DNA from 3 places in the Streptomyces sp. 3MP-14 genome. Region 2 is predicted to be linked to each of the others. Evidence: riboswitches for the same ligand, from Rfam matches in the RefSeq annotation. Region 2 holds a riboswitch; each other region holds the start of a gene.
What was found. A riboswitch is a leader RNA that binds a small molecule or an ion and turns the genes downstream of it on or off. The one in region 2 is predicted to bind cobalamin.
Positions count from the first base shown of each region.

Region 1: linked by a shared signal. The riboswitch ahead of FH609_RS32045 (prenyltransferase/squalene oxidase repeat-containing protein) and the one ahead of metE (5-methyltetrahydropteroyltriglutamate--homocysteine S-methyltransferase) in region 2 are both predicted to bind cobalamin.
Region 3: linked by a shared signal. The riboswitch ahead of FH609_RS00660 (ribonucleoside-diphosphate reductase subunit alpha) and the one ahead of metE (5-methyltetrahydropteroyltriglutamate--homocysteine S-methyltransferase) in region 2 are both predicted to bind cobalamin.

Region 1 covers NZ_VDLZ02000001.1:531,097-534,364, reverse strand. The annotation lists gene FH609_RS02290 (glycosyltransferase family 4 protein) at 1-967, opposite strand, end outside; cobalamin riboswitch at 1,206-1,344, shown strand; gene FH609_RS32045 (prenyltransferase/squalene oxidase repeat-containing protein) at 1,464-3,125, shown strand.
Region 2 covers NZ_VDLZ02000022.1:65,992-69,259, forward strand. The annotation lists gene FH609_RS28675 (APC family permease) at 1-538, opposite strand, end outside; gene FH609_RS28680 (GNAT family N-acetyltransferase) at 767-1,273, shown strand; cobalamin riboswitch at 1,594-1,839, shown strand; gene metE (5-methyltetrahydropteroyltriglutamate--homocysteine S-methyltransferase) at 1,999-3,268, shown strand, end outside.
Region 3 covers NZ_VDLZ02000001.1:150,002-153,269, forward strand. The annotation lists gene FH609_RS00660 (ribonucleoside-diphosphate reductase subunit alpha) at 1-1,576, opposite strand, end outside; cobalamin riboswitch at 1,695-1,840, opposite strand; gene FH609_RS00665 (DUF2079 domain-containing protein) at 2,082-3,268, opposite strand, start outside.

The sequences.
Region 1 (3,268 bases), on a different contig from region 2:
AGGGCACGCAGGCGAGTTGGGCGCCGCGCACCAGGTCGGCCAGCTCGGCGTCGCTGACGCCCTTGACGAACTCGACCGCCCCGCCGAGCCCGAAGCGTTCCAGCGCCTCGTGCACCGGACCCGCCGTGGGGCGGTTGCCGACGACCACCAGGTGGGTGTCGGGGCGTTCGGTGCGCAGCTTGGCGAGCGCCTCGACGAGGTGGACCAGGCCCTTGAGCGGGGCGTCGGCGCTGGAGGTGGTGACGATCCGGCCCGGCACCCTGGGCACGCCAGGGTCGGGGTGGAAGACCCGGGTGTCGGCGCCGATCGGCACCACGGAGACGCGTTCCGGCGCCACCCGGAAGTCCTCGACGATCTCCCGGCGGGAGGAGCCGGAGACGGTGAGCACGCTGGGCAGCCGGCGGGCGACCCGGCGTTGCATCCTGGTGAAGCCGTACCAGCGGCGCACCGCGTAGCGGCGGCGGCGGTCCGGCGCCGCCGCCAGCTCCAGGCGGCGGTCCACGGTGATCGGGTGGTGGATCGTGGTGACCAGCGGCAGGCCGATCCGGCCGGTGCCCAACAGCCCGTAGCCCAGCGTCTGGTTGTCGTGCACCACGTCGAACTCGGCCCGGCGGGCGGCGAGTTCGCGGCGGGCGCGGAGGGAGAACGTCAGCGGCTCGGGGAAGCCGCCGGTCCACATCGTGGCGACCTCCAGCAGGTCGATCCAGTCCCGGTACTCCGCGCGGCGCGGGGTGCGGAACGGATCGGGCTGCCGGTAGAGGTCCAGGCTGGGGAGCTTGCGCAGGGTGACGCCGGCGTCGAGTTCGGGGTAGGGCTGGGCACCGATCACCTCGACGTGGTGACCCAACGCGGCCAGCTCGCGGGAGAGATGGCGGACATAGACGCCCTGGCCGCCGCAGTACGGGTTCCCCTTGTAGCTGAGCAGCGCGATTCTCAGCGGGCGCTCCGCCCGGGCCTCCGCCGCCACACACGCTCCCTGGGGTCTGCCGCTACCTACTCGCGGGTACGAACACTACTCGCCCGTCGACGGGGGGAATTGCGGCGGGTGGGCCGATTATCACTCGATGCCGGAGCCGGGCACCAGGCTGCCCGGGTGGCGGGGGCTGAGGGGGCCGCGAGGGCGGTCGGGCGGGCGCCGGTTCCGGGGTGGTCCGAGCGGCAGGTGGGCGCGGATGCCGGGGCCGTGAGACGTGGGTGCCGGGGCCGTTAGAGTGAGGCCGATCAGTTCACTCACGCGCGGGGGAAGCCGGTGCGAATCCGGCGCTGACCCGCAACCGTGATCGCGGGCGCCCGCCTCGGGCGCCCGCGTGAGCCGGAACGCCCGCCGTGATGGGCACTGGCCACGGTCGCCGCCCCGGCGACCGGCACCGTCGAGGAGTACGGCGTCGCGCCCGGTGCCGCTGGGCGCTGTGCGCGCTTCGGCGGTCAACGCGCCGACGGCCGCCACAGCGAAAGGCTTGCGCGTGTTCATCCCCCGTACTCCGCTCAGGGGCGCGCCGCAGGGCGCGCTTGCCGCGCTGGCGGTGCTGGCCGTGACGGCGGGCGTGGCCCTCGCCCCGGCCGCCGTCGCCGACGAGACGCCGGCGCCGCCGCCGGCCAAGGCGCCCGACGGCCTCTTCGGCGACGCCGACCCGCAGTACGACGGGGTGTGGCGGCAGTCCTACGCGCTGCTGGCCCAGCACACGGCGGGCTACACGCCGGCCGACGAGGCGGTGGACTGGCTGGTCGGGCAGCAGTGCGCGGACGGCTCGTTCCTCCCGTTCCGCGCCGACGCCGAGCAGCCCTGCGCGGATGTGACCGCCTCCGACTCCAATGCGACGGCCCTCGCGGTCCAGGCGCTCGCCGCCGTCGGCGGCCGGCAGGACGCGGTGGACGCCGGGGTCGCCTGGCTGACCGGCGTGCAGAACGAGGACGGCGGCTGGGGCCTCAACCCCGGGAGCGCCAGCGACGCCAACTCCACGGCCGTGGTGATCGGCGCCCTGGCCGCGACCGGCACCGACCCGGCCGAGGTGCGGCGCGAGGGCAGCTCGCCCTACTCCGCGCTGGGCGACCTGCAACTCGGCTGCGACGCGCCCGAGGACCAGCGCGGCGCGTTCGCGTGGCAGCCCGACCCGGAGACCGGCGAGCTGTACGGCAGCGACATGGCGACCGTGGACGCGGTCCTCGCGGCCTACGGCAGCGGGCTGTTGGTCGACCCGGAGACGCCGGAGGCGCCGGTGACCCCGCTGGACTGCGGGGCGGGCGATGAGGGTTCGGACGGCGAGGGTGCGGACGGCGAGGAGACCGGTGCGGCTTCGGAGTCGCCGGGTTCGGAGTCGCCGGGTTCGGAGTCGCCGGGTTCGGAGTCGTCGGCCGAGGGGTTGAGCCCGCAGGCCCGGGCGGGTTCGGCGGGCGCGGCGCAGCTGCTCGGGACGTTGGAGGCGAGCGAGGACCACCTGGAATCGACGCCGCCGGGCGGCGAGACCCAGCCGGACTTCGCCACCACGGCACGCGCGGTGCTGGCGCTGGCGGCCGGCGGCCACCGGGAGGCGGCCTCGGCGCCACTGGAGTGGCTGCGCGCGCACCACGGTGAGTGGACCGACTACGCCAACAACCCGACGGCGGTCAGCCTGCTGGTACTCGCCGCGCACGCCACCGGCGGCTCGGCGGAGGACTTCGGCGGCACGGATCTGCTGGCGCAGCTGGGCCGGCTGGGCCCGGCGCCGACCGAATCGCCCGGCGACGAGGGCGGTTCCGGCGAGGGCGACGCGGACGACGGGGTGAGCGCCCTGCCGTGGATCATCGGGCTCGGCCTGGTGGCCGGCATCGGCATCGGCGTCCTGCTGAGCTTCCGCCGCAGGGCCGCGGCCGCGGCGGGCGAAGCGGACGGCGCGGCCCTCGCGGGCCGCGCCGAAGGGGCGGGCGGCGACGCCGAGCGCGCTGCGCGCGCCGGCGACACGGAGGGCGCGGAGAACGCTGTGCGCGCTGAGGGTGCCGAGGGGTCGGGGGATGCCGGGGGTGCGGGGCGTCGGGATTCGGGCACCGGGGCGGGCGCGGAGGACGCCGCCGGCGGCGGTGCGGAGGACGTCGACGGCTCGGGCAAGGGCGAAGGCTCCGAGGGCGAACGGCGGCCCGAACAGCCGTGAGCGGCAATGGAGACGGCGGCCGGCGGCCGAGCGTTCCCCCGGCCGCCGGCGGACCCCCCGCCGGCGCCGGCGACGCCCCGCCGGCGGCCGCGCCAACGCGGCAGCCCAACGCACCGACCACACCCGCGCGTTCCCGCGCACGT
Region 2 (3,268 bases):
GGTTGCCGTAGGCCAGCACCAGCACGATCGCCACGGTGACCGGCAGCTTGACCGCGTTGATGCCGGGCCAGCCGTCGCCGATCAGGTGCACCAGCGAGATCAACGCGTCGGCGCCGGCCGCCGCCTGGACCGCGACCGTGACGATGTAGTCGACCAGCAGCGCGACCGCCGCGATCTGGGCCACCCGGGGGCCGAAGTTCTCCTTGGCCACGACATAGCTGCCGCCGGCCCTGGTGTAGTGGGTGACCACGTCGCCGTAGGTGATGGTCAGCACCAGCAACACCAGCAGCAGCGCGCCGGTCAGCGGCAGCAGCAGGCTGAAGGCGGCCGTGCCGACGACGGGGACCAGCACCCGCAGCATCTGCTCGCCGCCGTAGGCGGTGGAGGAGAGGCCGTCGGAGGCGAGCACCCCGAGGGCGGCGCGGTTGGACAGCTTTTCCTGCGGCAGGTCGGCGACCCGCAGCGGCGGGCCCAGCACGACGTCCTTGAACCGCAGCCATCTCGACCGTTCGAACCCGGTGTCGTCCCCGCTGGTCATGGGCCCATCCCAGACCACGCCCACCACCGGCACCGGGAAGGCGCTCCGAGAACACCACGAACGGCGGCCCACGCCCGGAGCGGGAAGCGGGCGGGGGCGCGGCCGTACCGGGACGCTGGGACGGCGGGGGCGTCGCGACGGCCGGGGCGCCGGGGGCGCCTCGGCGCGGCCTCCCGGCGCGGCGGGAACCCGGGTGGCCTCGGCGCGTGGCCTGAGTAGGGTGGGGCGATGCCCGAGCTGAAGCGCCTCCACGCCGACCACGCCCCGGCGGTTCTGGCCTTCGAGCGGGCGAACCGCGCGTACTTCGCGGCCTCCGTACCGGACCGTGGCGATGCGTACTTCGACCGGTTCACCGAACGACACGGTGCCCTGCTGGCGGAGCAGGAGGCCGGCGTCAGTTGCTTCTATGTGCTCGTGGCCGAGGACGGGTCGGTCCTGGGGCGGTTCAACCTGCTCGACCTGGAGGACGGCACCGCCGTACTGGGCTACCGGGTCGCGCGGCACGTCGCCGGCCGTGGCCTGGCGACCGCGACCGTGCGGGAGCTGTGCCGGCTGGCGGTGGCCAGCCACGGGCTGCGAACCCTGCGGGCGGCGGCGGCCCGGGACAATGTCGCGTCCCAGAAGGTGCTGACCAAGGCCGGATTCGTGCCGGTCGGCCCCGCCGAGCCGGCCGACCTCGGCGGCAAGCCGGGCACCTGGTACCGGCGCGACCTGGCGCACGGCGGGAGCCGGTGACCCGCCAACGGCCCCGCTGACCACGGTGAACTGGGCGTGCTCCGCGCATAGTTCGCCCTCGAAGAGTGTGTGCACGGTGCTGTCTCTCCCGGTCCTCACCCTCCACCACTGTCGCGGAGGGTGACGCCGAGTCTAGCATTGGACACGGAGCGTCACAAGGGGGTATGTTGCTCAACGTGACGATTCAGGCACGAGAAGTGCGGCTCCCGGTTCGCTGTCCAGCCCGCCCGTTCCCGCCCCGACCCACCCGGCGGCCCCGCCAACCGGCCCGCCGGCTGGGTGAGTTCGCCGAGCACCCCACCGCGAGGGGCGGAGGCGCTACGCTGGTGGGCGCAGCTGGTTCGCCCTGTCCGCCAGGCAGGCGCGTCGTGAAGAGGGAAGCCGGTGGGATTCCGGCACTGCCCCGCAGCGGTGAGTGGGAACGACCGCCGTCAGACGCACTGGGCCCCGTTCGGGCCTGGGAAGCGACGGCCAGTAGGTCCGCGACGCGAGCACGCTCGGCGACGAGCGCGTTCCGGTGCGGCTGCCCGCGAGTCCGAAGACCTGCCACCTGCCCGTGCGCGACCGTCGCGCGCGGTGGTTCGGTGACCTCGTGGGCGGGTCGCGTGAACACGACGCGTGTACCTCGCGTGCCCAACGGCCGCGCGGAGCACCGCCGTTGCCACGCCTTCGCGCCCGTTCCCGGTCTCCGGCCAGACGGGACACATCTCGCGAAGGAGAGTTCCTTGACCGCTCAGCCCGCAGCCGCGGCAGTGAGGGCCACCGTCCACGGCTATCCCCGCCAGGGTTCCGACCGGCAGCTCAAGAAGGCGATCGAGCGCTACTGGAAGGGCCGCCTCGACGCCGACACCCTGCTGGCGACCGCCGCCGAACTCCGCGCCACCACCTGGCGCCAGCTCGCCGACGCCGGCCTGGACGAGGTTCCCACCGGGGACTTCTCGCTCTACGACCAGGTGCTGGACACCAGCGTGATGGTCGGCGCCATCCCGCCCCGGCACCGCGCCGCCTTCGACGCCGACCCGCTGGACGGCTACTTCGCGATGGCGCGCGGCACCCAGGACGTCGCGCCCCTGGAGATGACCAAGTGGTTCGACACCAACTACCACTATCTGGTCCCCGAGTTGGGCCCCGACACGGTCTTCTCCGCCGACTCGGGCCGGCAGTGCGCCGAGTTCGCCGAGGCCCTGGCGCTGGGCCTGACCGCGCGCCCCGTGCTGGTCGGCCCCGTCACCTACCTGCTGCTGGCCAAGCCGGCCCCCGGCGTCGACGAGGACTTCGAGCCGTTGACCCTGCTGGACCGCCTCCTCCCCGTCTACGCCGAGGTGTTGGCCGACCTGCGGGCCCGGGGCGCCGAGTGGGTCCAGCTGGACGAGCCCGCCCTGGTGCAGGACCGCACGCCCGCCGAACTCTCCGCCGCCGAGCGCGCCTACCGCGAGCTGGGCACCCTCACCGACCGCCCCCGACTGCTGGTCGCCTCCTACTTCGACCGGCTGGGCGCAGCGCTGCCGGTGCTGGCCAAGGCCCCGATCGACGGCCTCGCCCTCGATCTCACCGGCCCCGCCGCCCGGAACCTCGACGACCTCGCCGCCGCCGGCGGCCTGCCCGGCAAGCGGCTGGTCGCCGGCGTGGTCAACGGCCGCAACGTGTGGATCAACGACCTGGAGCGCTCGCTGGCCACCCTGGCCACCCTGCTGGGCCTCGCCGACCGGGTCGATGTCGCCGCCTCCTGCTCGCTGCTGCACGTTCCGCTGGACGCCTCCGTTGAGCGGGACATCGACCCGCAGATCCTGCGCTGGCTGTCCTTCGCCCGCCAGAAGGTCTCCGAGATCGTCACCCTCGCCCGGGGCCTCACCCAGGGCGCGGACGCGATCGGGGCCCAACTCGCCGCCAACCGGGCCGACCTGGCCTCCCGCTCCGGCTCCCCGATCACCCGCGACCCGGCGGTGCGCGCCCGCGCTGCCGCCGTCACCCCGGCGGACACCCGCCGCCCCGAGC
Region 3 (3,268 bases), on a different contig from region 2:
CCGCCGGCGAGTCGAACGGCAGGCCCAGCCGGAAGAACACGTCCTGAAGGCCCATCACGCCCAGACCCACCGGCCGCCAGCGGGAGTTGGACGCCTCGGCCTGCCCGGTCGGGTAGAAGTTGATGTCCACCACCCGGTCCAGGAAGAGCACGGCGGTGCGCACAGTGGCGTCCAGCCGCTCCCAGTCCATCGCCCCGTTCTCGCCCAGGTGCGCGGCGAGGTTGACGCTGCCCAGGTTGCAGACGGCGGTCTGGCCGTCGTCGGTGACCTCCAGGATCTCGGTGCACAGGTTCGAGCTGTGCACCACGTTGCCCGGCCTGGCGGTCTGGTTGGCGGTACGGTTGGCGGCGTCCTTGAACGTCATCCAGCCGTTCCCGGTCTGCGCCAGGGTGCGCATCATCCGGGCGTAGAGCTGCCGCGCCGGCACCGTGCGCTGGGCCAGGCCGCGGGCCTCGGCCTCCCGGTAGGCGGCGTCGAACTCCGCGCCCCACAGGTCCGTCAACTCCGGCACGTCCACCGGCGAGAAGAGCGACCAGTCGGCGTCGGCGTCCACCCGGCGCATGAACTCGTCCGGAATCCAGTGCGCGAGGTTCAGGTTGTGGGTGCGCCTGGCCTCCTCGCCGGTGTTGTCGCGCAGTTCGAGGAACTCCTCGATGTCCGCGTGCCAGGTCTCCAGGTAGACACAGGCCGCGCCCTTGCGCCGGCCGCCCTGGTTGACCGCCGCCACGGAGGAGTCCAGGGTGCGCAGGAACGGCACGATGCCGTTGGACTTGCCGTTGGTGCCCCGGATCAGCGAACCCCTGGCCCGCACCCGGCTGTAGGAGAGGCCGATGCCGCCGGCGTGCTTGGAGAGCCGGGCGATCTGGTGGTAGCGCTCGTAGATCGAGTCCAGCTCGTCGGCGGGCGAGTCCAGCAGATAGCAGGAGGACATCTGGGGATGCCGGGTGCCGGAGTTGAAGAGCGTCGGCGAGGACGGCAGATAGGCCAGCGAGCTGGTCAGCCGGTACAGCTCGGCGACCTGCGCCAGCGCGTCGGCCGTCTCGTCCGGCGCCAGGCCGCAGGCCACCCGCAGCAGGAAGTGCTGCGGGGTCTCGATCACCCGCCGGGTGATGGGGTGGCGCAGCAGATAGCGCGACTGGACGGTGCGCAGCCCGAAGTACTCGAAGCGGTCGTCGGCGCCCTCGGCCACGGTGCGGGCCAGCAGCGCGTTCAACTCCTCGGCGTGGACCCGGACAAAGGCCGCCGTGGCGTCGCCGATCAGCCCCTCCCGGTGGCCCACGGCGATGGACTCGGCGAACGTGACCGCGCCCTGCCCGGCGGCCTCCTCGCGGATCGCCAGGGTGAGCAGCCGGGCGGCGAGCCGCGAGTACGCGGGCTCCTCGGCGATCAACCCGGCCGCCGCCTCGATGGCCAACTCCCGCAACTCGGCCTCGTCGGAACCCGGATGGCGGCCCCGCTCGACGGCGGCGGCGACCCGCGCGGGGTCGGCGGCCGGGAGGTCGGCGGTGAGGTCGGCCAGGATGCGGGGCAACGCCGCTGAGGCCGGCTCTGCGGGGGCGGCGGGTGCGATGGTCACTCGGTGCTCTCCCTCGGGACGCGATGCGCTCCGCGAGCCGGGCGCGAGCGACACGCGCGCAGGGCTGTGCCAGGCATGGCTCAACCGCACCGCGTCCCTCGGCCCAGCCCTCGGGGCTTGGACGTGATCAGCCGTCGGCAGGCATTCGGACTCGTCAGGGCGAAAGCAAAGCAGGCCATGACACACCGTTGCGGGACAGCTCCGGATTCCCACCGGATTCCCCTGCGGCGACAGCGAGGTCGAGCATACATCTTGTGCCGCTCCCAACGAGCAGCCCCATATGTTGTGTTCTCCGTCTCGTCGCATGGCGCGTTCACCTGCGAACGCCCACGGGGCTCGCGGGCCCGGTGGGCACCGGGGACGCCCCCGGAGCGTGTGCGGTTGCGACGCGTTCCGCGTTCCGAAACCCGCGCCACGGGGCCGGGGCGTGTCGCGCCGCCGGGTCGCTCCGGGGGCTTTCCCGGGTCGCCGCGCGGTCGTTCCCGGGTCACCCCCGGTTCCCGGGCTACTCCCGGCGCAGCACGAAGTAGCCGGCGCCGTGCTCGACGATCGCGTACTCCGCCTCGGGGTAGAGCTGGGCGGCGCGCCGCACCATGCCGGTGGGGGACATGCCGGGGCCGTGGTAGGCCAGATAGTCGGGGGCCGGCACATGGGGATCGCCGATCCAGAACACCCGGCAGCGGCCGGTGAGTTGGGCGATCGGCCGGACGTTGGCCGCCACCTCGGCGTCGTCGGGGACGGCGGCGAGCACCCGTTCCGCCGCCCTGGCCACCTCGCCGTGACGCCAGGTCTCCGCCTCGGTCAGCTGCGCCACCGGCAGCGACGGGCTCAGCGCCAGCGTCGCCCCGAGCAGCCCGGCCGGGAGGAAGCGCGCGTAGTCCCGCAGCCAACGCCGCTGCGAACGCCCGGAGTTGGCCAGCGCGTCCACCAGCGCCAGGGCCACCACGGGCATCAGGACCGCGCTGTAGTGGAAGTCGGTGCCCCAGTAGTGCGGTTCGTGGGAGACGAACCGCCAGCCCAGCGTCGGCAGCGCCACCAGCAGCAGCGGGGAGCGCAACGCCAGCAGCCCGCTGGTCGGCAGCAGCAGCCACAGCAGGGTCCTGGCCTTCTCGCCGATCCCGTCCAGCAGCGCGCCCAACGGGCCGCCCCCGCCGCCCTCCTCGCTGAGCTTGGTCCAGTAGTCGTAGTCCCCGGCGTTGTTGAACGCGGGGATCAGCACCAGCAGCGTCAGCGCGCACAGCGCCGCCCCGAGCACCGCCGCCGCGCAGGCCGCCCGCGCCGCCCCGGGGTCGCGGTCGCGTGACCGCAGCGCCACCACCAACGCGATGGCGGCCGTCGTCAACCCGAGGTCCTCCTTCACCAGCACCAGCGGCAGCGCGTAGGCCAACGCCACCCGCCACCGCGTCAGCAGCAGCGCCTCCAGCGCGAGGGCGATCAGCGGCACGGCGAAGCAGATCTCGTGGAAGTCGAAGTCGACGGCCTGCTGCACGCCCCAGGAGAGCCCGAAGACCACCCCGACCGTCAGCCCGCGCGCCCGGCCGAGCAGCGCGATGCCGACCCGGGTCACCGGCACCGCCGCCAGCGCGAACAGCGCCGCCTGCGCCACCAGCAGCGTCACCGGGCTGGGGAAGACCCGGTAGAACGGGGCCAGCAGCGCGGTGACCGGGCTGAAGTGGTCGCCCAGGATGAGGA